DNA from 3 places in the Heyndrickxia sp. FSL W8-0496 genome. Region 1 is predicted to be linked to each of the others. Evidence: riboswitches for the same ligand, from Rfam matches in the RefSeq annotation. Region 1 holds a riboswitch; each other region holds the start of a gene.
What was found. A riboswitch is a leader RNA that binds a small molecule or an ion and turns the genes downstream of it on or off. The one in region 1 is predicted to bind thiamine pyrophosphate.
Positions count from the first base shown of each region.

Region 1 (8,431 bases):
CAACTCTTGTTAAAGCATTCGGAGCTAGTTGATTTAATAGTTGCATATCTATAATATGGTGTACAATTCCTAACTCCTGGGTGATATTTATTGCACAATCTATTTCCGTTTTATGTCGTTGATTATAATCGAAAGTCACTGCAATTACTTCTTCAAAACGTTTCAATGCCCAAAATAGACATGTTGTACTATCTTGGCCACCACTAAACACAACAATTGCTTTCTCTTTTTTCAATTTAACTACTCCCTTTATAAAATTGATTTCGCAATAATATACTGGTTTAGTTGCCTCTTTAGATACAGCGATGTTTTGTTTACCCTTTTAGAGAAAAAAACAGTACTAATTAATGTACTGTTCATTAGTTTTTTTAAGAGGGTAGCTAGAACCTCTACCGCCTCCACGGATTTTACTAAACTTGTATGAATTGATTAACTTAATTCTAGCATTTTTCATACTAAAGCAAAAGAGACTATAACCTTTCCATTGGTAAACTATGTTAATATAAATTTATAGTAGAGTTGAGTACTTTAGGAGGGATTCCCTTGAAAATAATTGACACGATACCTTTTTTTATGAATAATTATCACCCTTCAATTCGTTTCTTAAGAAGCTACTACAATGAATATCCTGACATTTTCCAAGAATATTTAGCCTATCATTGTAAGGATACCGATGAACGACATTCTCAATCAATAAAAAAATACCCTCAGTTTTTTTCAAGAATTAACCAAGTTCACCAAAACATAAAACCTATTATCAAAGAAATCAATGAAAAGTATTCCAATATGTATCAACTTACTTTTCCAATTGAAGTAAACTTAATAGTTGGGGGGTTTGGATCAAATGCATATACACACAGACAAATTATTCCTAACATATCCTTTGCATTAGAAAGATTATCCCCTTCACCAGATCATTTAAGAACAATTGTTGCACACGAATTTGGTCATGTTGCACATAATATCCTTTCAGACATGTCAGGAATGGAATGGTCAAAGTTAAATTGGAATAATCCACTTATATGGCTTCACCAAGAAGGAGCAGCTATTCATTTTTCCCGTAAAACCGCAAAAAACTTGGATCCTTCCATGTATTTCTCATTTAACGATGAGGGGAATGATTGGTTAACATATGCAAAAGCACATAAACATGAAATTAAAATGGCTTTTGCACATGACTATGCTATCCATTCACCCGAACAAATATTTCGAGAATGGTTTTCTATTAATGGTGGGCGTACCTTTGGTTATAACAGACTGGGGTATTTTATTTCGGATATGTTTTTTCAACATCAAATCAATCAGTTTGGAGAGAAAAATGCAATAATAGCTTGGACTCACACTGACATTGAAGGTCAAACAGAAAAGTGGCTTTTAGAAAATGTTATGTAAGCAATTCAGCTTTAAAAAATAGTAATGGGACAGCTTTATAAACTGTCCCAGAACTAGTAAAAATGAGATTTTCCAATTAAATTGTTAAAAACCTTCAAAACTTATACCATATTCTGCACCTGCAACGGCCATTCTTCTTGATTTAGAAGCATTTCCCAAAATAAAAATTCAAAACGAGAGGTCGTTTGAAAATGATTTTCTAAAATTGTTAATTCTCTTTCGGGTTTTTCAAAGGTTAATTCATCCATGAGTTGAATTAACCACTTTGCTAGGGCTCCAAATTCATCAGATGAATAAGCCTTAATCCAATTTTTATAAGGATTTGTTTCCAATTCATTATGGTAATTACTATATAATTTCTTTCCAATCTCCCAATAGTCCCATGCACAAGGAAGAAGGCATGAAACCAATTCTGCTAAAGTACCGTTATGGGCCACATTTAACATATAATTGGTATACGCTAAATTAATTGGAGTTGGTTCTGATTGTTCCAACTCTTCCTCACTTATCCCAAATGATTTAGCATATGAACGGTGAACATCCATTTCAAAATGAAGAGTTTCATGCAGTAAGACAGAAAATTGTTTCATAATCTCAATACTAGTTGCCTTTTGTGCCCCTATAGCAAAAAGCTTGGAATACTCAATTAAATAAACATAATCCTGTTTCAGATAGAAAGAAAATAATTCTTTTTCGAGTGTCCCTCGACCAATTCCTTGCACAAATGAATGGTGAAAATTTTGGTGCCAAATAGGTTCAACCTTTTTATAAAGTCTGTCTGTAAATCGTTCTGTTTGAATTCTTTCCATTTTTCCCCCTCTTTTCATATGATTATTTGAAACTATTCCGTAACATTTGTGCAGCAGATTTTGGATCATCCGCTTTCATAATCGCCGAAACTACGGAAATACCAGATACTCCTACATTTGATAACTGATGAACATTTTCTAATGATATCCCTCCAATCGCAACTGCAGGAATATGAATAGCTTGAACAATCTTTCTTAAAGTCGCAAAAGACATAGTGATCGCATCAGGTTTTGTAGTTGTCGGAAAAACAGTACCAACACCGATATAATCAGCCCCTTCCTTTTGTGCAACCAATGCTTGTTCCTCAGTTTGAACAGAAACACCGACAATCATTGAGTTGGGTATTATTTTTTTCACTTCCACTAAGGGGAGATCTTTTTGTCCAATATGTATTCCTTCTGCATTGACTGCCAATGCGATGTCCACACGATCGTTAATGATTAATGGAACATCAAATTTTGCTAGAAGTTGTTTAAGTTTTATTGCCTTTTCAAAAAAGATTTTTCCTTCTGAGTGTTTTTCTCGAAGTTGCACAGCAGTGACTCCACCTAGCACCGCTTTTTCAACAATAGGAAGCAATTCCTCTTCGGACGTTTGTTCATCTGTAACAAGATACAGTTGATAATCAATATTCATGTATTCTCACCTCAAGATTAAATGTTTCAGCATTCATCAGATCAATTTCGTCTATAAGTTTTGCTTTAAATGTTCCTAGACCTTCATTCAGTTTCAGATGTTGTTTTGCCCTTTGACCCGCTATTGACATGACAGACATTCCAACCATCGTAGCATTTAAAGGGTCTTCACTTACTGCAGCAAAACTTGCAATGATGGAACCTGACATACAGCCAGTACCTGTTATTTTTGTTAATATTTCATCACCATTTTGCAGGATGAATGTTCGTTTTCCATCTGAAATGACATCTTCCTTGCCACTTATCCCAATTGAACACTTATATTTTTCCGCTGCACGATTCGCTATTTCTATCGGAGAAACTGAAACTTCACCTGCATCTACTCCTTTCGTTTGACTACTTCCACCAATTAACGCATGAAGCTCACTTACATTCCCACGTATGATATCCATTTTGACCTGATCTAATAGAATCTGTGATTTACTTGTTCGAAAAGAAGTTGCACCTACACCAACAGGATCAAATATTACAGGTATCCCTTTACGATTTGCAGCACGGCCAGCACGAATCATAGATTCAAAAACCTGCTCATGAATGGTTCCAAAGTTTATCACTAGTGCATCTGCTAACTGGATCATCTCTTCCATCTCATTCGTTTCTGTTGCCATTACAGGTGATCCCCCAATTGCAAGTGTCACATTGGCACAATCATTGATGGTTACTGTATTCGTAATATGATGAATAAGTGGCTTCGACTCTTTTACTCTATTAAATAATTCTTTGATATTATTCACTATAACTCCCCCTTATTTTCCTCTCTTTTTCTACTAATCCAGCTTTCTCATAAATATCAAAAAAATGATGGGTAGGACCATGACCAGATCCAATATTAATGCTATATTGAATTGCTTTTGTAATATAGGATTTACCTGCTTTAACAGCCTCCTGCAAAGAGTATCCTTTTGCTATATACGCTGTAATTGCGGAGGATAAAGTACAGCCGGTCCCATGAACATTCTTCGTATGAATTCGTTTCCCTTTTAACCATGTGAATTGCATGCCATCGAAAAATAAATCATTCGGATCTCCTTCAAGATGTCCTCCTTTTAGGAGGACAGATTTTGCCCCAAGCTCTTTTAAATTTCTACATGCTTGATACATATCCTCAATATTTTCAATCTTAGTATTAGTTAAACATTCCGCTTCTGGAATATTAGGAGTTACAAGTGTTACCACTGGAAGCAATTTTTCCTTTAAGGATTGTATGGCATCCGTCAATAAAAGATGATGTCCTCCCTTTGAAACCATTACAGGGTCTAGAATTATCTGTTTTGGTTTATACTTGTTGAGTTCTTCAGCCACATTTTTTACAATTTCCGCTGATCCAAGCATGCCAATTTTCACAGCATCCACCGGTAAATCCTCAAATATTGCTGCAATTTGATCACGAATGATCGAAATATCCAGCATCTGAACCGATCGTACCTCAACAGTATTTTGCGCTGTAACAGCTGTAATAACAGACATTCCATACACACCTAATGCAGAGAATGCTTTCAAATCGGCTTGTACTCCTGCTCCTCCACCTGAATCAGAGCCTGCGATTGTAAGAGCTGTTTTCATAGATGATTCCCCCTATTATTTTGTTTTTGAATAATATTTTGATAAAAACCATGCCAATAATTGCACCGCCTAAGGAACTGATTATGAAAGACGGTACAAACCCGAATAAGGCAACTTTATTCCCTAAAAGCAGAGTTGCAATCGGATAGGCAGCGAGCGCACCAAGAATCCCTGTTCCAGTTACCTCTCCAATAAATGCCCATATAAGCTTTTTGGTTTTTAAAAATAGAAAGCTTGCTAAAAAAGCACCAATCATACTCCCTGGGAAAGCAAAAATAGAACCAGTTCCATTCATATTTCGAAGTAATGAAACGATGAATGACTGTGCTACGGAATAAACCGGACCAAGCAATACAGCAGTCAAAACATTAGCCATATGTTGTACAGGAAAAATTTTCGCAAACCCTACTGGAATAAACACGATATTACTTGTTAGTGTAGTAATCGCAATAATTATTGAAGTCAATGTTAGTTTTCTAGTTTTAGACATTGAATCACCCCCCTTTCCCTTAAGAACTTTCGAAATTTGTTTAATTTCGATAAGAGCTGGCAAATCAAGAACGTTGTAATTTTGAAAACGAAGATAAATTCTTTTTTCTCCACAACAGAAAAACCACTTTCCTAAAAAGAAAGCGGTTATATCCCATAAAAAGACAACCTAAAAAATAGGTTTGGACCGCTTCCCTACGCCGGCATCACCCGGATCAGGTTTAAAGGGTATCAATCTTCTTTGATCTCTCTCAGCCAAACTCGGCTCCCCTAGCAGAATCTATATTTTATTGTTATAAGGCATAAAAAAACCGCCCTAGATATAAGGACGGACTGATTTTCACGGTTCATCGCACCGAAAAATACAGCCACTTCCTTACGCCAGCATCAACTGGATCAAGTTCAAAGGGTCCAGAACCTCTGTCTCAGTCTTCTTAAAAGACTCCCCTAGTGATCAATTTCATTTAATTAAACCCATCTTAGCATATTCTGGATAAAAATCAATCATTTTCATTAGAAAGTTAAAATAATAGACTATACATCCATGACTAATGTATCAATCTTTTTACGTATTTTCATTTTCTCTGTTTTACTCTTCATTCAAACCTTCTATCTCATTCATTGTCATGAATATTAGCTTTTTCAACAGTAATGAAATAATTTTTTCCTTCCATAATTTTTTAATTCTATTATAGAGTGCACAGCAGTCCTTCTGTATCCTCAATCACTTTGTTTACATTTAGAACGAATGCCTTGCCCCATTAGAGGTATGTGTAAATGAGTATAAAAAATGCCTCTTATTCTTTTTTTAGTTGTAACCAAACTCCTTTCCACCCCTATTGATAATAAATTTAGCTTAAATTACATCTAAAAATATTTTTATATGATTTAAAAATAACTGAATAATGTTAATATTATTCTAAAATGATGAAGTTCATATCTAGTTAATCAAAAATTTAGGGAAGTGATTCGATTGAACCAAATAATATTACAAAAATTAGGAACTGCCGATCCTATCTTACAACAACTAATGAAACTTATTGGTCCGCTCAATATAAAAATAAGTGATGATCCCTATCAAGCATTATTACGATCAATAGTCGGACAGCAATTATCTGCAAAGGTTGCTTCCGTTTTAAATGAGCGGCTAAAAAAATTGACGAATTCCAATCTCTCACCGGAGACTATTTTAGCATTATCAGATGAGCAGTTAAGAGAGATAGGTATATCCTACCGAAAGATTTCGTATATACGAGATTTATCCGAAAAAATTACTAAAAAGGAGCTACTATTTGAACAATTTTCATACATGGGGAATGAAACGGTAATACAACAATTAACACAAGTCAAAGGAATTGGTCGTTGGACAGCGGAAATGTTTCTCATCTTCTCACTAGGTAGACTCGATGTATTATCCCTACTAGATATTGGTCTCCAACGTGGTGTCAAATGGCTTTATTCAGTTTCAAAAGAATCAGATGGTAAAAAACTTTTAGAAGAAAAAGGAAAAGCATGGGCACCTTATCAATCGATTGCCTCGCTATACTTATGGGAGGTGGTTAACCAAGAATATGTCGTTTCCTATCCTTCATTTGAGGAATACTTGAGATCTAATTAAATCTACGATTTATTTATAATTATTTTCAATGGATCTCACTTTTTACTGATTATAAAAAAGGGTTGTCTGATGAAAAGATATTGCTACCAGACAACCCTATTTCTATTTTCAGTTAAACATTTTAGAACAAAATATCAGTTATCAAAATTATAACAAAGTAAAGAACCATTGCTGCTAAACCAATTGGAAAAGCAAATCGTGCATATTCTCCACTTGTAATTTTCAGTTTACCAGCAGCTATAATGTTGGGTATATTTCCAGGAATAAGCATCCCCCCACTAATGAGGAGACCCATTAAGATATCTTTGATCGTAGTATCATTCATCGCAGGACTTATTTCCGCAGCAGCTAGTGTCGCATTATCTAAAACAGCAGAGAGCATATTAATCCAATACATAATTAAAGGACTTAAATCAAGTAAGTACGCTTCAATAAATGGTTCAAAACCAGCACCAAGAAATGTTAAAGCCATTACAAATAAATAAATCTTTAAACTGCGAATAATAATCTCCGCATAGGACTCAGTCTGTGTGCCTGTATCTGCTTTTGCGCTACCCGTTTCATTCTCTTTAGATCCTGCTAGTTCACTTGCAGCAGCTATTTCAGATTTCCAGGCAGGTTCATTTAATCTACCACCCGGTTTCACTGCAAAAGCGGCGATAATTCCAAAAACAATCACTGCTGGAATAACAGAAGTTCCAACTAATTTAAGTAGATAAAAGAAATCTTCATCCAATTTACTTACAACAATTGTAGAAAGTGGTTCACCAATCGGAGTTAACACTGCCCCCATACCGATTGCAAAACATGCTAACACAACGAGACGAATCTCGGATTTTCGGTCCAGTCGTAATACACTAATGACCGCAACTAGGATGATAGCAGCTACAATGGCTGTAATAATACTTGATACAATTCCAAGAACGATGACAAAAAGGGCAATAAATAAGCGATATGGCATTACTGAGCTAATCCACAGGATTCCTTTCTCAATCGGTCGTTGGAACCAGCGAAAAACTAATCCGGCTATGAGTACTGCAAGAGTAATATTAATCGGATGGATGATTGCTTCCTTAACAAGTGACCATGAGTAAACTTGGCTTACAACAACAGCTAATATTCCCATTATAAATAAAAATATTTCTAAATTTCGTTCAACAAATTTAGTAAAGGGTAATATTAAAACAAGTAACAATATAATGGATAATCCAATAATCATTGATACATCTCCTCCTTGTATTTTATAATTGATAATTTTGATGATTCTGTAATTTAAAAAAGGCAATTAGGTACCTAATTATTTAATCATCTTCAATGAAAACTCAAAAAAGCCTGTCACAAAAGGGACATACTTATCCCTTGGTGACAGGCTCCTCCAAAAAAATTTATCTATTAAATTATCAATTATAAATCAAAAATTTGTAATCTATAAATTAGTATATCATAAATACATGCTTTTTGACTAGATAACTTCTAAAAAATTTTTCAACAAATAGCAAATAGTAATAATGAACAAAGGTTTATGTAATAAAACCAATCTATATATACTTAAATTTAAATATGAATTTTCTAAAAATAGTCATCCTTTTATTTTACCTTATATTAAAGAATAAAGCTAATAAACAAATGAAACTATCCTTCCTTTTCTGTGTTTATCTTGAATAATTGGTGACAATTCTCTCTCTTTATTCATGAACTTTATGTGAAGTCACAATCATTCTACAGATAAATTTAATAAAACATATTAAGATGATTTCAAATTAGCTTTCAGAATTTTATCTTTAATTGAAAGGAGTTTTTTATGAAAATGAAATGGTTAATCTATTTAGCGATGTTTACTATAGTGACTGTACTTTCAGGCTGT
Region 1 covers NZ_JBBOXX010000001.1:2,719,473-2,727,903, forward strand. The annotation lists gene queC (7-cyano-7-deazaguanine synthase QueC) at 1-253, opposite strand, end outside; gene NST63_RS13705 (hypothetical protein) at 544-1,392, shown strand; gene tenA (thiaminase II) at 1,494-2,201, opposite strand; gene thiE (thiamine phosphate synthase) at 2,224-2,838, opposite strand; gene thiM (hydroxyethylthiazole kinase) at 2,828-3,631, opposite strand; gene thiD (bifunctional hydroxymethylpyrimidine kinase/phosphomethylpyrimidine kinase) at 3,624-4,460, opposite strand; gene thiW (energy coupling factor transporter S component ThiW) at 4,429-4,950, opposite strand; TPP riboswitch at 5,125-5,231, opposite strand; TPP riboswitch at 5,306-5,408, opposite strand; gene NST63_RS13735 (DNA-3-methyladenine glycosylase family protein) at 5,923-6,567, shown strand; gene NST63_RS13740 (DUF1646 family protein) at 6,689-7,786, opposite strand; gene qoxA (cytochrome aa3 quinol oxidase subunit II) at 8,369-8,431, shown strand, end outside.

Region 2 (8,431 bases), 440 kb from region 1:
ATTCACTCTACTATTCGTTCTTTCTGAAAAAAATGTAAATTCTTCACTATGTTCTACTTGATAATCATATAATTTAGCTTTCATTGCTAATACTCCACTGAAAGCAGGGTGTGCCGAGATTTTTCCAGTTATTCGTTTTCCATCCACCCACACCTCATTATTTAAACCATCAATTCTTTTAATGAAATCATCTCCATTTAAAGACAATTTTACCACCCCACTTTTATGAATAATAAATTGTATGCTCAAATTTAAACGGGACTACCCAGTGAAATTTATAAAATAAAAAAGACTGTCTATTTAAGGGGCCGACCTCACATAAATACGTTATCTTTTAGAACAAAATTCTTATTAGATATCGTATAGTGATGTCAGACCCAATCTTTTAGACAACCTCTTTATCGTTTTTATGCATATAACATTTTTAATTGATGTTGAATTTCGTCATTTTCTAGATATTCATCATAGGTCATTTCTTTATCAATAATGCCATTTGGTGTAATTTCAATGATTCGATTGGCAATGGTTTGAATAAATTGATGGTCATGTGATGCAAAAATCATAGAACCTTTAAAACGTATTAAACCATTATTAACTGCTGTAATGGATTCCAAATCAAGATGGTTTGTTGGCTCATCTAGTAATAAAACATTGGCTCCACTAAGCATCATTTTTGAAAGCATGCAGCGAACTTTTTCACCACCCGATAGAACATTGGCCTTTTTCATCACTTCTTCACCAGAGAAAAGCATTCTTCCTAAAAATCCTCTTAAGAAGCTTTCACTTTGATCATTAGGGGAGTACTGACGTAACCAATCTACTAAAGTCAATTCGCCATTTTCAAAATAACTTGTGTTATCTTTAGGGAAGTATGATTGAGAGGTTGTGACACCCCATTTATATGTTCCGCTATCGGGTTCCATTTCTCCAGCCAAAATCTTAAATAAAGTAGATTTTGCTAATTCATTATGACCTACTAATGCGATTTTATCATCTTTATTCATTGTAAAACTAATATTATCGAGTACCTTAACACCATCGATGGTCTTTGATAGTTCTTCTACACGGAGAAGATCATTTCCAATTTCACGATCCGGTGTAAAATGTACATATGGATATTTCCTTGAAGATGGCCTGATATCGTCCAAGGTAATTTTGTCTAAAAGCTTTTTACGTGAAGTGGCTTGTTTCGATTTAGATGCGTTTGCACTAAATCTGGCAATGAAGCTTTGTAATTCCTTAATTTTTTCTTCCTTTTTCTTGTTCGCTTCTTGGGCCATTTTTTGTGCTAATTGGCTAGATTCATACCAAAAATCATAATTTCCAACATATAATTGAATCTTACTGAAATCAAGATCTGCTATATGTGTACAGACTTTATTTAAGAAATGACGATCATGCGATACTACAATCACTGTATTTTCAAAGTTGATTAGAAATTCTTCTAACCACTGTATTGCTTTTAAGTCTAGATGGTTAGTTGGCTCATCTAGAAGTAAAATATCAGGCTTCCCAAAAAGAGCTTGTGCAAGTAATACTTTTACCTTTTCTGCACCTGTTAACTCTGCCATTTTTTTTGAATGAAGCTCTTCATCTATACCGAGTCCTTTTAAAAGGATTGCTGCTTCTGACTCAGCTTCCCAACCATTTAATTCCGCAAATTCTCCTTCAAGCTCCGCAGCTCTCATTCCATCTTCGTCACTGAAATCAGCTTTCATGTAAATTGCATCTTTTTCTTGCATGACTTCGAATAGACGTGAATGTCCCATAATAACAACTTTTAAAACTTCTTCTTCTTCAAATTCAAAGTGGTTTTGCTTTAAGATAGCAAGTCTTTCGCCTGGTGTTATATGCACATCACCAGTTTGAGGCTCAAGCTCACCAGATAATATTTTAAGAAATGTTGATTTCCCAGCACCATTTGCACCAATAAGGCCGTAACAGTTTCCAGGTGTGAACTTAATATTAATATCTTCAAAAAGTTTACGTTCACCGAATCGTAAGCCTACATTATTTACAGTAATCAAAGACAAATACCTCCAAAAGAATAATATCTTATTAATTATACCATGAGTTGATTAAAAAAGGGAAAAGTCAGTTATATAAAGGGATTCAGTTACTTCTCTAAAAAAATGACTTTCATAATAATTAAAATTATTGTACAATGTTAATGAAAATTTAATGAACGTTACCACAAGGGGAGCATTTTTTTGCTGAGAGTGAACATATTTGTTCTGACCCTTTGAACCTGTTAGTTAGTACTAGCGTAGGGATGTGGATTGAATAAGGGATTGCTTTTTTTACAATATGCAATCGTTTATTCCCCCTTTTGCGGTGCGTTTCTTTAAAAACACTATAGAGGGGGATTTTATTATGAAAAAATTTAGTTTGCTAACTTTGATCGAGATTTCATTATGTGCTGCTTTTGCGTTTGTGTTAGATTTATTACCATCTATAAAACTAAGCTCAGCGATTTCAGTTTCCTTTGCAATGGTTCCTATTTTCATTCTTGCTTTTCGATGGGGTGTGAAAGCAAGCTTTGTCGGGGGATTGTTATGGGGATTACTTCAAATTGTTTTGGGAGATGCAGCAGATGATATATTAACTCCCGTTCAAGGGTTCATAGAATTTTTTATTGCCTTTTCTTTTATTGGTGTAGCAGGTTTATTTAGGTCATTCATTCAAGCGAATATCCATGAGGGTAATAAAGGAAAGACGATTTTCTTAGTTGTGGTTGCAACATTTATTGGCAGCATTGGTCGTTATTTTTGGCATTTCCTAGCTGGGATGATTTTTTGGGGAAAATTTGCACCAGAAGGGCAATCGCCATTCATATATTCATTAATTGCTAATGGAACAACAATGCTTCTATCAGGTCTTTTATGTGCAATTATTTTGAGTATCATCATTACGATGAGCCCAAGACTTGTTAAAAGATTTGCTTAATTAAGCATAATCAAAAATCAATTTTCTAAAATTCTACTTATATTGTATATCGGGGTGGATTTATCCAATTGATTTTTTGCTGTTACTTGCAATAACAATAATCTATGAAATACGTAGGGACGCTTTGGATAGCACAAAAATCAAAGCGTCTTTTTTATATGTGTACATATCTCATTTATAAATTTTCATTCTGTTGCTTTATTTCGTCTCCAGCTATGTTGGTATTTGCCTCTTCTAATTGTTTATGATCAGCCACTGAATGACCAGGATAATATTTTTTTTGGTTATTAGTACTCATTGCTGTATTTATCGTTATTTTTGGCTGCTTTGGTGCATCTGTTAATCTTTTGTCTTCATATGATTCAGTCATTAAGTTTAATTCACCTTTCTGTTTAGTAAGTAGCTTTGAGTATTATTTACTTAATATATGTAAAAATTCAATCGTGGCGATAAAAAAGAATACATGAAATTTCTTCCTTTGGTTAAAAATAGAAAGTATATAATTGCATTTGGAGGAAGATTAGATGCCAAACGAAGAAGTGAAAATGCCACAATTTCCTGAACCAATATGGAAACAGGGGATGGATATTCCTGGTTATTCCGAGTTGCTAGAGGATATCGAGGTAGATGTAGCAATTGTAGGAGGCGGTATTACTGGTATCACCACTGGTTATCTTTTAACAAAGGAAGGGTTAAAGGTAGCCATTATCGAAGCTGGAGAATTGTTGAATGGAACGACAGGTCATACAACTGCAAAAGTCACAGCACAGCATGGTTTAATCTATGATGAATTAATTCAAAATCTAGGAAAAGAACAGGCAAGACTTTATTATGAGGCGAGTACGGAAGCCATACAATTTATTAAAGAAACTATTAAAGAACATGGAATTGAATGTGACTTTAGTGAAGAAGATGCCTATATTTTTACAAATAGTGATGAATATGTACCAAAATTGAAAACAGAGGAGCAAGCGTATAAGGAATTAGGGATTAATGGTGAATTGGTTGAACAATTGCCTATTGATTATTCCGTGAAAGCTGCATTAGTGATGAGAAGCCAGGCTCAATTTCATCCAATAAAATATTTAAAACCGCTTATTGAGTATATCCAGCAATCTGGAGGACTAATATTCGAGCATACAACAGCTACAGATGTAGATTATGCAGAATATCCTATTGTTATCACGAGAGGTGGACCAAAGGTAAAATGTAAATATGTATGTGCATGCTCTCATTTTCCGTTTTACGACGGTCTCGGGTTTTATCCAACAAGAATGTATGCTGAAAGATCTTATCTTATTGCTGTGAAAACAGAAAAAGACCCTCCACCTGGTATGTATATTAATGCTGAACAGCCAACAAGATCTTTTCGCCGTATGAATTATCAGGGGGAGAATGTTCTGTTGGTAGGCGGTGAAAATCATAAGACAGGCCAAGGGATTCCTACCATTCAGCATTACGAGGCTATTGAAGAATATGCACAAACGACCTTTGGAATCAAGGATTTCTTATTTCGTTGGTCTGCTCAAGATTTAACGACTCTAGACAAAGTACCATATATTGGTCGAATTACAAGCAATCACGATAGAATACTTGTCGCAACAGGTTTTAGGAAATGGGGCATGACCAATAGTACTGTTTCCGCATTATTAATAAGAGACATCATTAGGGAGAAGGAAAATCGATTTGAAGAATTATTCTCTCCTTCGCGATTTAATGCTGATCCAAGTGTAAAAGAATTTATTTCAACGAATTTTGATGTGGCTAAGCATTTAGTAGAAGGAAAATTAGAATACCCACTTAGAGATATAGATGATTTAGAAAAGGATGAAGGCTCAGTTGTTAATGTGAATGGGAAGCGAGCAGGAGCTTATCGTGATTCAGAGGGAAAAATATATGTAGTTGATACTACCTGTACACATCTAGGCTGCGAAGTGGAATGGAATTCTGGAGATCGTACTTGGGATTGTCCATGTCATGGTTCGAGGTTCTCGATCGCTGGAGATGTAATAGAAGGACCGGCAGAGACATCTTTAGAAAAATTTGATTTAGAATAATAGAAAGAGCATCACATTGGTGGTGCTCTTTACATTTGAAAATTAGGCATTTTTATTTAATATAGGGATTTGTACTAAGTATGATCTATATATTTGGTTTCTTAAGACTAGCAAATCTAGATTTAATTAGATTGAAACTTTTTTAAGGAAAATACGTAAATATTAATGAATAATAATCTAAATGAGAGAAGGAATTTTATATGAGTGAAAAAGGATGTATAAAGTGTGGAAGTCAAAATGCTGGTCAAAAGGATGTAGCGATGACAGGTACGGGCTTATCTAAAATGTTCGACATTCAAAATAATCAATTTACAGTTGTATATTGTAATAACTGCGGATACTCGGAATTTTATAATAAACAAGCATCAACCGCCTCCAATATACTAGACTTTTTCTTTGGCGGTTAATATATATAAGAGCCTGACTCCAAGTAAACACTCATTTCTCTGAAAAGAGCAGTATGGAGTCAGGCTCTTAATTTGGTTGCGTATTTTCTCATTATCATTGTTGCTTCTTATCTTATAAAAATCAGCTAAAAGCCTAATTTTTTATTTACTATTGTTTGCCCAGTCCGTGTACGTACCACTTCCATTACAACCAGGACATTCTATGGAAGTTGAATAATAATATTCACTCAATGCAAGATGATTAATTCCTTTTCCTCGGCAATCTGGGCAAAAGCCCTTTGATTCCATATTAGCTAGCATTTTTTCATGCCGGTTGCTAGCCCATTCCTGAAATGTATTTAAAAGTCCCATCCATTTCACCTCTAATTTTGTTATTACTACTATGGTGTGAAATGAATGTGAAAATTATACAAATCCCCACTATAAGCGCAATTCAATAAGTGGTTTTGTATATTTTTTTATTAAATAGCTTCCTAATATTAAACAGATAGAGATGGAAAACAAAATTAACAATAAATAATTTTGCGCAAATGCTGCAAGTGATTCATCAGATACAAATGTTTCGATTATTTTAATAATAAATCCATGTAATAAATAGATATACAAGGTACGTTCACCAATGACAGTAAACTTAGATCCACCGGAAGGAACTAATGTTAAAAAGCCAAAAATCACAATAAATGTACTGATATATTGTATTCCTCGAAATACACCATCAATCAGGTTTACATTTCCCATATCTGCATAGGAAGAGGATCCGAGTAACCATGGAACTGCCTCACTTGGAAAAGAATAGCTAAAAACAATAAAGGTAGCACATATTAGGCCGATTCCAATTACACTCGAAAACTTGAAATCTTTTATCCATTGGATATGCTTTGCGTCGATTAAAAAACCAAATAGAAAATAAGGGAAAAATACAAAAGTTCTTGAAAGGCTTAAAAAGCTTCCAATTCGATCTATATAGCCAACAGCTATACCGATTCCAACGGCAAGCAAGAATCCAGCCCATTTTAATCGTGCAAAAACGTATAGGAAGATATTCCAACAAAACAAACTCAGTAAAAACCATAATGACCAATGTGGTTGTAGAAAATCAAATGTTAATGTTTGTTCTTCTCCGTTAAAGAAATAAAAAATGGAATAAATGACTTGAAAAATAACATAGGGTAAAAGTATCTTTTTAACCGATTTCATTAAATATCCTTTTTTTCGATATCCTTTTGCAAAATATCCAGATATTAAAATAAATGCAGGCATGTGAAACAGATAAATCACTGTATATACTGTAAATAAGAAATCATCATTCCTTTTTAAAGGACTAATGACATGCCCAAAGACGACTAAAAAAATTAAGATTAACTTTGCATTATCAAAGTATAAATTTCTTTTAGTGGTCGAAGCCATATTAACACCTCACTATATAATTTTATTTCTATTTTTATATAACATTATTTAATTTGTTCGACTAACAAAACTATAAATCCTAACCCTGTGATATAAATGTATTACTAAAAATATTGTATTTATATAAATAATGTTATCATCTCTATACCCGAATAAAGTTACAATAAGATAATAATCGTATTAAGAATTATTATTGTATAATTATATTTTTTACAGAAGGATTACAATTTTTATCAATCGTATAATGAAAAAAAATGTTGAAATAATATGAAAGGAAGGGAAAATAACAAGAAACGAGGAATCGTATATCGTGGATAAGGAAATGGAGTACGGCGAAGATTACAAATATATACCTGTCACTTCAATTATGAGCGGTTTGGGTCAGGAGGTATCAAATGATCTATATTGTTATACAGTCCAGGTGGTCAATGTAGGGTTTGTTGGGTATCCTAAGAAAGACTCTGAGTGGATTTTAATTGATGCCGGAATGCCGAAATCAGCTGACATGATTATCCGTGAAGCAGAAGATAGATTTGGTCCTAGTAGCCGGCCTAAAGCTATTGTCTTAACACACGGTCATTTTGATCATGTGGGAGCAATTGTTGAATTGGTCGAACATTGGAATGTTCCAGTATATGCGCATGAGTTGGAGTTACCCTATTTAATAGGAGATAAAAGTTATCCAGAACCCGATGCAACAGTAGAAGGGGGACTTGTAGCAAAAATGTCCCCATATTTTCCAAATGAACCGATCCATTTAGGAACGAATATTGAGAAACTGCCATCAGATGGTCGTATCCCAGGGATGGAGGATTGGCGTTGGATTCATACTCCAGGTCATTCACCCGGTCATGTATCTTTGTTTCGTGATAACGATCGTTCGCTGATAGCTGGAGATGCGTTTATCACGGTAAAACAGGATTCGCTTTTTAAAGTATTGATGCAAGAAGAGGAAGTGAACGGTCCACCAAGATATTTAACAACTAATTGGAAGGATGCTTGGGAATCCGTAAGAAAATTAGAAAAGTTATATCCAGATCATGTGATAACTGGACATGGGGTTCCAATGTCTGGAGAAAAATTAGCTAGTGGTTTAAAAAAACTCGTTGAAAATTTTGACCAAATAGCCATACCAGACTATGGACGTTTTGTGGATGGTCATCATTAAACATTAGAAATGATTAACAGGCTCTTTGAATGTATGTAGGTGATATTTGTATGGGTTAAAAATTATCAAACCTTCATTCTTAGAAATGAGCTGCAAACTTCATAAAGTTTACCTTTAATAATTGGAAGATAAGGGAGTAGTTTTGTAAAAGCAACTAACTATACGAAAACAGCCATTAGAAAGATCTTATTAAAAAGAGATCTATTTAAAATAAAATTTTCTAACATATAATTGCGTGTTTTAATATATTATTTTGAATTACGTAAAAAATTTTTTCGTATCATATCGTAAAACGAAAAATCCTATGTACCAATAATCTACTATTTACTGAAGGATATTAATTTGATAAGATGAAAATATGCTCTTCTACCTCCACTAACAATCTAAAGAGGAGGTTTCATAATGGCAAAAACAGCATTAATAATTAAACAAAATAAGGAACATAA
Region 2 covers NZ_JBBOXX010000001.1:2,278,403-2,286,833, forward strand. The annotation lists gene hpaB (4-hydroxyphenylacetate 3-monooxygenase, oxygenase component) at 1-207, opposite strand, end outside; gene NST63_RS11490 (ABC-F family ATP-binding cassette domain-containing protein) at 408-2,027, opposite strand; TPP riboswitch at 2,187-2,290, shown strand; gene thiT (energy-coupled thiamine transporter ThiT) at 2,374-2,946, shown strand; gene NST63_RS11500 (hypothetical protein) at 3,122-3,316, opposite strand; gene NST63_RS11505 (FAD-dependent oxidoreductase) at 3,471-5,003, shown strand; gene NST63_RS11510 (zinc ribbon domain-containing protein) at 5,204-5,410, shown strand; gene NST63_RS11515 (methionine aminopeptidase) at 5,552-5,761, opposite strand; gene NST63_RS11520 (acyltransferase family protein) at 5,831-6,817, opposite strand; gene NST63_RS11525 (MBL fold metallo-hydrolase) at 7,128-7,985, shown strand; gene NST63_RS11530 (type Z 30S ribosomal protein S14) at 8,388-8,431, shown strand, end outside.
Region 2: linked by a shared signal. The riboswitch ahead of thiT (energy-coupled thiamine transporter ThiT) and the one ahead of thiW (energy coupling factor transporter S component ThiW) in region 1 are both predicted to bind thiamine pyrophosphate.

Region 3 (8,431 bases), 1.6 Mb from region 1:
GATATTAAGGTGGATGATCCGATGTATCAGATTCTTTTTACTCTATCTACTAACAAAAATATAGAGCCTTTAAAAAGAAAAAAGGGGCACCTAAGCCCCTTCTTTCTATCAATCTATAAATATTCTATGGCTTTGTAATATCAATTATCCTACCATCTGTCTTTGGTTCAATCGTTTTGTTTGGTTGAGAATCTAAGTATTCCTTAAAGATTTCCCAGTCTACAAAGCCAGGTTCACTTAATCGTCCTTCAGATGATGCTTTTTCAAATACAGTAAAGCCATCTCCACCTTTAGCCGTAAAAATATTAGTAGCTACATAATAGTTTTGTTTTTCATCTAACGGGACAAATTGCCCGTTTTTGTCTTTCACCTCAATGGATACAACTTTTTCTCCTGCATTTTTACTGCTGTCATATGTGAACTTTAAACCAGCTACTTGTAAAAAGCCACCGAATGGTTTAGGCGCATCTTTCACACTATGCTCTAGAGCCGCTTTTATCTCAGCACCTGATAGATTCAATATTCCTAACGAGTTTCCAAATGGGAGAATTTCAAGAATTTTTGCCACTGTTATATTACCTGCGTCCACTGAAACACGAACATTTCCTCCATTATGGAAAGCAATCATAGTATCCGGATTGATCTTTTTGGCCTTTTCCAAAATTCCTTCAGCAATAAAATCGCCTAAATTCGTTTCCATTGTCCGTGCAGCTGGATTTCCTCCTACCAATTCAACATTTGTTTTTCCAACTACAAGTTCCTTCTTTGCATCTACTGCTGGCTTATATTTCGTTGCTAAAATTTCAGCAGCCTCAGGATCATCCTTAATTACATATTGATCATCCTTCTTTTCATTAAGGTCTAGAAGCTTTCCAGCATATCCAATAACCTTTCCTTTTTCATCAAACTCTACATCAAGAGTTCCTAGGAAATTACTATATTCATTAGCTTGAACAATGATGGTCGGTTCAGAGCCCGTTGTATCCTTCACCGGTTCTGCTAGTTTCGTATGTGAATGCCCACCGACAATGACATCGATCCCTTCTACTTCTTTTGCCAATGTCAGGTCATTGTCACCACCGCCATCATCGAAGCCGATATGGGTAAGAGCAATAATTTTATTAATTCCTTGGCTTTCGAGCTGTTCAACCGCTTTTTTTGCTTCTTCAATATAATCTTTAAACTCTACATCCCCAGGGCTTGAAATATCCTTTGTTTCAGCTGTTGTTAAGCCGAATATCCCTACTTTTTCCCCATTGATTTCTTTAATTATACTATTGTATATTTCCCCATCATTCGCAGTAGTAGCTAACTCATTATGGTATCGATCCTTTAAGTTGACATCTTTTGAGAAATCAGCATTGGCACTAACAAACGGGAACTTTGCATTTTTTACGAATTCGGCTAAAGGCTTTGTTCCTTGATCAAACTCATGATTGCCAAATGTCATCACATCATAGCCTATAAGGTTCATAAACTCTAAATCTGCCTGTCCTAGGTATTCATTAAAATAGAGCGTTCCAGAGAAGACATCACCTGCATCTAGTAATAATGTATTCTTGCTTTGTGACCTAACTTCTTTAATTGCTGTAATTCGTTTTGCAATATTATCTAAATGAGCATGTGTATCATTTGTGTGCATTAATGTTAGCTCAAAATTTCCTTCTTTCTTATCTCCACTATTTATTGCACGAATAAGTGCCGTAATAAATTGTCCACGCGTCACTTTCGCTTTCGGATTGAAGACCTTCTCTACCGTAATCCCATTTTCGGCGAGAATGGTGATATCCTCTTGATATTCCTTTCCCGCTTTATTTAAATCGGTTACTTTTATATTAGAATCTTCCACATGTTTTAATTGAAAGGCTTGAACTAATATCTTTGCCATTTCCTCACGTGTTAATATTGCTTTATATTGAAGATTATCCTTCCATCCAGAGAAGATACCATTTTTCCTAACCTTTAGGGCATTCTCTCTTAACTCATGATCCTTTGGAAGCTGATCGACATCTTTGAATTGTTGAACTCCTGTCGTATCTACTTCTCCTAGATTGCGTCCTAAAATCAAGACAGCATGCTCACGGGTTAATTGTTGGTTTGGATAAAAATAAGTGTTTCCATTCTTATTTGCCCCTTTGATTAAACCAAGCTCGACTGCCTTTAGAATAAAGTCTTTATATATCCCAAATTGATTTTCATCAGCAAATGCTGATTTATTCTCTGCGGCCAAAGCCGGGGAAATACTTGATGCTGCAATCGCAACTGTCACCGATCCTATTAAAAATTTGTTTCGATAACCCATATATTTATTTCCTCCCATCAAAATTTAGAAATAGAATCAATTAATGTCTATTAATCTACTCTATTTCTCTTAAAAATAATATTTCAAATTGTCCTAACTTTTGCAACCACCTAAAGAAGGATTTACAAAAAATTTACACAATATAAACAAAACCAATCATCGAATGTCCAGATCCATTCTTGCATATTCTTTATTAATCAAATCCTTTTCCTATTCATAAATATCATACACTCAACAAAAGTTTTTTACTAGTGTAAAGACACTTGTCGTATATTTTTAAAAAGTGTAGTAGAATTAAATCGTCTTATTTTAGTAGATTATTTTTTCAAACATTTATAAGGGGGAAAGAAACATGAAAAATAGTATGTGGTCTTTAAAATTTTCAACTGCTGCACTAGTTCTCATTCCAGCAGCTATAGGGATTAACTATTTAGGTAAATTATTCGCTGGCCTGTTAAAACTGCCATTATGGTTAGATGCGATTGGCACAGTACTGGCAAGTATGCTTGCTGGCCCAATAATTGGGGCAATCTCTGGAATTGCTAACAATATCATTTATGGTTTTACCCAAGATCCAATCTCCTTTGTCTATGCCATAACGAGTGGAGTTATCGGTCTTATTGTTGGTATCATGGCATACAAAGGGTGGATTGCTAATATAGGGAAGGCAATTATGATTGGAATTATAGTCGGTGCGGTCGCAGCAACGATTTCCACACCGTTAAATATGATATTTTGGGGAGGACAAACGGGAAATGTATGGGGGGATGCACTGTATGCTTACTCTATCGCTCATAACCTACCTCAATGGCTTGCATCATTTTTAGACAGTATCGTTGTTGATGTCCCAGATAAAATCGCAACAGTTATTATTAGTTATCTTATTTTCAAAGGACTTCCGCAAAATTTAACAACAATCTATAACAATCAGAATAAGATTGAATCATTATAAAGTTGACAATGGATATGGCTGTCTATTAAGGTGTCTACTCTTTAATAGATGGCCTCTTCTATCATGCATTTTTGGAGGGATACTATGAAATCTATGACACTGTATGTTGAGAGAAATTCTCTCATTCATCACATTGATCCATTGACTAAGCTCTTATATGTTTTCGTATCAATTGCAGCCACATATATTATCCCTGATCTTAGAGCTGCAATCATCACAACTTTTATCAGTATCCTTTTACTATTAATAGGAAAGGTGTTTCGAAAAATTTTACCCATTCTAGGGGTCAGTTTCTTATTAATTCTTTCGATCATTATCGTGCAAAGTTTATTTCACCCCAACCGTTCTACACCTTTCGTTGAAATTGGAGGATTTACTATTTACAAGGAAGGAATCTCCTATGCATGTCTTTTGGTCCTGCGAATATTTAATATGCTCTGCGCCTTTGGATTACTCATTTTAACTACAGAGCCAGATGAATTAATTGATTCTTTAGTAAAAAAAGGCATGTCGCGGAAGATCGGTTATGTATTCTTGTCTGTCTTACAAATTATTCCTCAAATGCGTGCGACAATGGGGAAGATCATCGATGCACAAAGATCTCGGGGGATGGAAACAGAAGGACATATATTGGTTCGTTTAAAGTCCTTTTTTCCTTTAATTGGTCCTGTCGTTCTTAATTCACTTAATGATACAAAGGAGCGTGCAATTGCCCTTGAAGTCCGTGGATTTAATGCAAAAGGGAAAAAAACTCATTTTAAAAAAGCGAGGAAATACCCCTATAGTAAAAGCTTGAAATTCACCTTATTTTTGGCCTTTATCCTAATCATTGTTGGGAGGTTAACCATATGAATAAAATACGTGTAAACGACTTGAAATATCGATATCCTCACTCAGAGAAGCTTGCACTTAATGACATTTCATTCGAAATCAAGCAAGGGGAATTCATAGGGATCGTTGGAAAAAATTCTTCCGGAAAATCCACCCTTTGCTATGCGCTAACAGGACTCGTCCCACACTTTTTTAAAGGGGCCTATGGTGGACAGGTTTTCATTGATGATTTAGAAGTCATGAATACTGAAATCTGTGATCTTTCATTGAAGGTTGGACTCGTTTTTGAAAATCCATTTTCTCAAATTACTGGTTCAAAATTTACGGTAATTGATGAAATCGCCTTCGGGCTGGAAAACATGGGAATAGAGCGCGAAGAAATGAAGACTCGCATTGAGGCGAGCTTAAAATTATTAGATATTGAACATATAAAAGAAAAAAATCCCTTCAGCCTTTCCGGAGGTCAAATGCAGCGTGTAGCGATTGCAAGTGTACTCGCAATGCGACCAGATATATTAATATTAGATGAACCAACTTCCCAGCTGGATCCCCAAGGTTCGGATGAAGTCTTTAAGGTAGTTGAAAGCTTAACTAAAGAAGGAATGACAGTCATTATGGCTGAACATAAGATGGAGAAGCTCGCTCAGTATTCGGACAAAATCCTCCTATTACACGAGGGAAAGCTCATTGATTTTGACACCCCGAAAAAGATATTTTCCAAAAAAGATATATTGGATTACGGGGTTTCTCCTCCTATTTTCACAAAAATTGCTCGGGCTTTAAATATTTTTAATAAAGAGGATAGTTTACTTCCTGTGACATTAAATGAGATCTTAACAATCGGTCATATCCATAGTGAACGGGGTGAAAAAAAATGATGCGAATAATTATTAAAGATCTTCATTTCTCCTATTCACTTGAATCTCCTATTTTTCATGGGATAAATCTCGAGATTTCAAATCAAAGCACAGCTCTGATAGGTCAAAATGGAGCAGGGAAAACCACTCTTGTAAAATTATTAAAAGGATTATTGACTCCAAGTTCAGGTGAAATTTTAATTAATGGCATCAATACGAAAGAGCAGACTGCTGCAAAATTAGCAAAAACAATTGGGTTAGTCTTTCAAAATCCTAATGATCAAATTTTTAAAAATCGAGTAATGGATGAAGTGATGTTTGGGCCATTAAATATAGGACAATCAGTTAAAGAAGCAAAACAAAATGCAACAGAAGCACTTGAAATGGTTGGACTCAATGAACATGCAGAACGAAATCCTTATGACTTGAGCCTTTCACAACGAAAATTGGTAACGATTGCCTCTGTCCTTGCAATGCGAACAGATATCATAATTTTTGATGAACCGACTATGGGACAGGATCATGATGGAAAGGAAAAGCTTAAAAGAATTATACGACATCTAATTCATGAGGGAAAACTTGTCTTATGCATTTTGCATGACATGGATTTTGTAGCAGAAGTATTTGAACGGACAATTATTTTTAACCAAGGAAAAATCCTTTTAGACGGCGATACACGAACCGTTTTTTCCAACGAAGAAATACTAAATATAGCTTATCTAGAACAACCCTATATTACCCAATTAGGTAAACAGCTTGGCTTTACTGAAACATTCTTAAATGAAGATGAACTTATCGCACAGTGTAAGGCACGATACAATAATATTTCTATTGAATCGCTTTTTCACTTGTAAAAAATAAAAAGGTATGGCATAGTAACGTTGAAAGATTGAAAATTGAATATCTACTATTTAAGTTGTAGGGGGACCAGTGTTGCTGGTTGAGATTGTATCCGTAAGATACTGACTCTTTGAACCTGATCTGGTTGAGACCAGCGGAGGGAACATATTGAATATATTTATTTTGTATGTTTATATGTGCCCTAGGTTAAAAACCTAGGGCTTTTTATTTGAAAGACTAGTCTCTCAGCTACCATCCTTTACAGCTTAGTACAATCTAACAAGGAGGAACTCAATTGAAAAAGTGGTTAATGATTATTGTTAGCTCATTGCTTTTATTAACAACAGCTTGCAGTAATAACAATGATTCAGCAAACAGTAAGAAAAAAGGATTAAAGCATGTGACTGTAGTTTTAGATTGGACACCAAATACCAATCATACAGGATTATATGTGGCAAAGGAAAAAGGATATTTTAAGGATGAAGGCTTAGATGTTGATATTATTCAGCCTGGAGAAGCTGGTGCTGATCAGCTTGTTGCTGCTGGAAAGGCACAATTCGGAATAAGTGCACAAGAAAGTATTACAGAAGCACGAATACAAGGTGTACCGATTGTTTCAATTGCTGCCATCATTCAACATAATACATCTGGTTTTGCTTCTCCAAAGGAAAAAAATATTACTTCACCAAAGGATTTCGAAAATAAAACATATGGTGGCTGGGGTGCACCCGTTGAAAAAGCAGTCCTTGATTCTTTAATGAAAAAAGAGCATGCAGATGTAGAAAAAACGAAGATCATTAATATGGGTGAAACGGACTTTTTTACCGCTGTAAAAAGAGATATTGATTTTGCCTGGATATATTATGGATGGACTGGGGTCGAAGCGGAACTTCGCGGCGAGAAAATCAATATGGTCTATTTAACCGATTACTCTAACAAACTAGATTACTATACACCTGTATTAACGACGAATGAGAAAATGATAGAAAAAGATCCAGAAACGATTAAACATTTTCTTGCTGCGACTTCCAAAGGATATACATATGCCATTGATCATCCAGACGATGCAGCAGATCTATTAATAAAAGCCGTTCCTGATTTAGATTCAAAACTTGTGAAAGCTAGTCAAAAATGGTTATCACCAAAATATCAAGATGATGCCGCGCGTTGGGGCGAGCAAAAACAAGAGATTTGGGAAAACTATGCTAGCTGGATGTATGACAATCATCTATTAGATAAAAAACTAGATAGCAAGAAAGCATTTACAAATCAATATTTACCAAAATAATAGAGGAGTGATTAAGAATGGCAAATGCATTATTAAGTATTCAAATAATCCCAAAGACAAAAAACGGTGAAAATGTGATACCTTACGTAGACGAAGCGATTTCAATTATTGACCGTTCAGGAGTGAAATATCAAGTAAATCCATTGGAGACGACAATGGAAGGAGATTTGACTGAGCTATTTGCGATCGTTGAAAAAATGAATCAACGAATGATCGAGCTTGGCAGTCCAAATGTCATTTCACAAATTAAGGTTCTTTATCAACCAAATGGGGCTTCAATGGATCAATTAACGGAGAAATATCGCTAATGAAGGCGTTACTTCAGAAAGGATGGCGGCCAATTTTGGTCATCATCCTTTTATTCATCATCTGGGAATCAATTACAAAAATATTTGCTATACCAGAATGGCTTCTTCCATCTCCAACACAAATTTTACATGAAGGGGTAACTGGTTGGGATGGGTATTCTCATCATTTACTATCAACCATTCAATTAGCCATTTTAGGTTTTATTATCGGTAGCAGTGTTGGCATTCTTATTGCCATTGGCTTGCATCTTGTTTCATTTTTTAAAGAGGCTTTTTATCCGTTATTAATTATTTCGCAAAATATTCCGATCATCGTCTTAGCACCTTTACTAGTCATTTGGTTTGGCTTTGGGATGCTACCCAAAATCATTGTTATTACACTTGTTTGCTTTTTCCCAATAGCGGTTGCTGCGCTAGATGGCTTTAGGCAAACAAGTCAGGAGTTAAAGCATTACATGCAAATGGCAGGTGCATCAAAGAGGCAATTATTCTGGAAAGTAGAGTGGCCACATGCACTGCCATCCATTTTTTCAGGATTGAAGATTTCTGCAACCTATAGTGTCATGGGTGCTGTTATTTCTGAGTGGCTTGGAGCTAATAAAGGAATTGGTGTTTACATGACCTTGGCTTCATCTTCGTTTCGTACGGATCGTGTGTTTGTAGCAATTTTCATTATTATCTTTCTCGCACTACTATTTTTTGCCTTCATCGTTCTTATCGAAAAAAAAGTGGTTAAATGGCAGCCAAAGGAAGAGGGAAACCATCATGAGTAAATTAGACATACAAAATCTAGCAAAATCATTTGGTGATCTTCAAATAATAAAAGATCTTTCTTTTTCAATCAATGAAGGCGAATTTGTTTCTATTTTAGGACCATCTGGAAGTGGCAAAAGTACTCTTTTCCAAATGATCGGGGGCATTAGCTTACCTGATTCTGGTTCTATTTTAATAGAAGGCCAACAGGTGAATGGGAAACGTGGGGTCATCAGCTATACCCCTCAAACCCCTTCCCTCTTACCGTGGAGAACAATTTTGCAAAATGTTTTACTAGGG
Region 3 covers NZ_JBBOXX010000001.1:1,079,344-1,087,774, reverse strand. The annotation lists gene NST63_RS05530 (5'-nucleotidase C-terminal domain-containing protein) at 125-2,302, opposite strand; gene NST63_RS05525 (hypothetical protein) at 2,655-3,254, shown strand; gene NST63_RS05520 (energy-coupling factor transporter transmembrane component T family protein) at 3,339-4,106, shown strand; gene NST63_RS05515 (energy-coupling factor ABC transporter ATP-binding protein) at 4,103-4,963, shown strand; gene NST63_RS05510 (energy-coupling factor ABC transporter ATP-binding protein) at 4,960-5,796, shown strand; TPP riboswitch at 5,853-5,962, shown strand; gene NST63_RS05505 (ABC transporter substrate-binding protein) at 6,078-7,070, shown strand; gene NST63_RS05500 (thiamine-binding protein) at 7,088-7,378, shown strand; gene NST63_RS05495 (ABC transporter permease) at 7,378-8,151, shown strand; gene NST63_RS05490 (ABC transporter ATP-binding protein) at 8,144-8,431, shown strand, end outside.
Region 3: linked by a shared signal. The riboswitch ahead of NST63_RS05505 (ABC transporter substrate-binding protein) and the one ahead of thiW (energy coupling factor transporter S component ThiW) in region 1 are both predicted to bind thiamine pyrophosphate.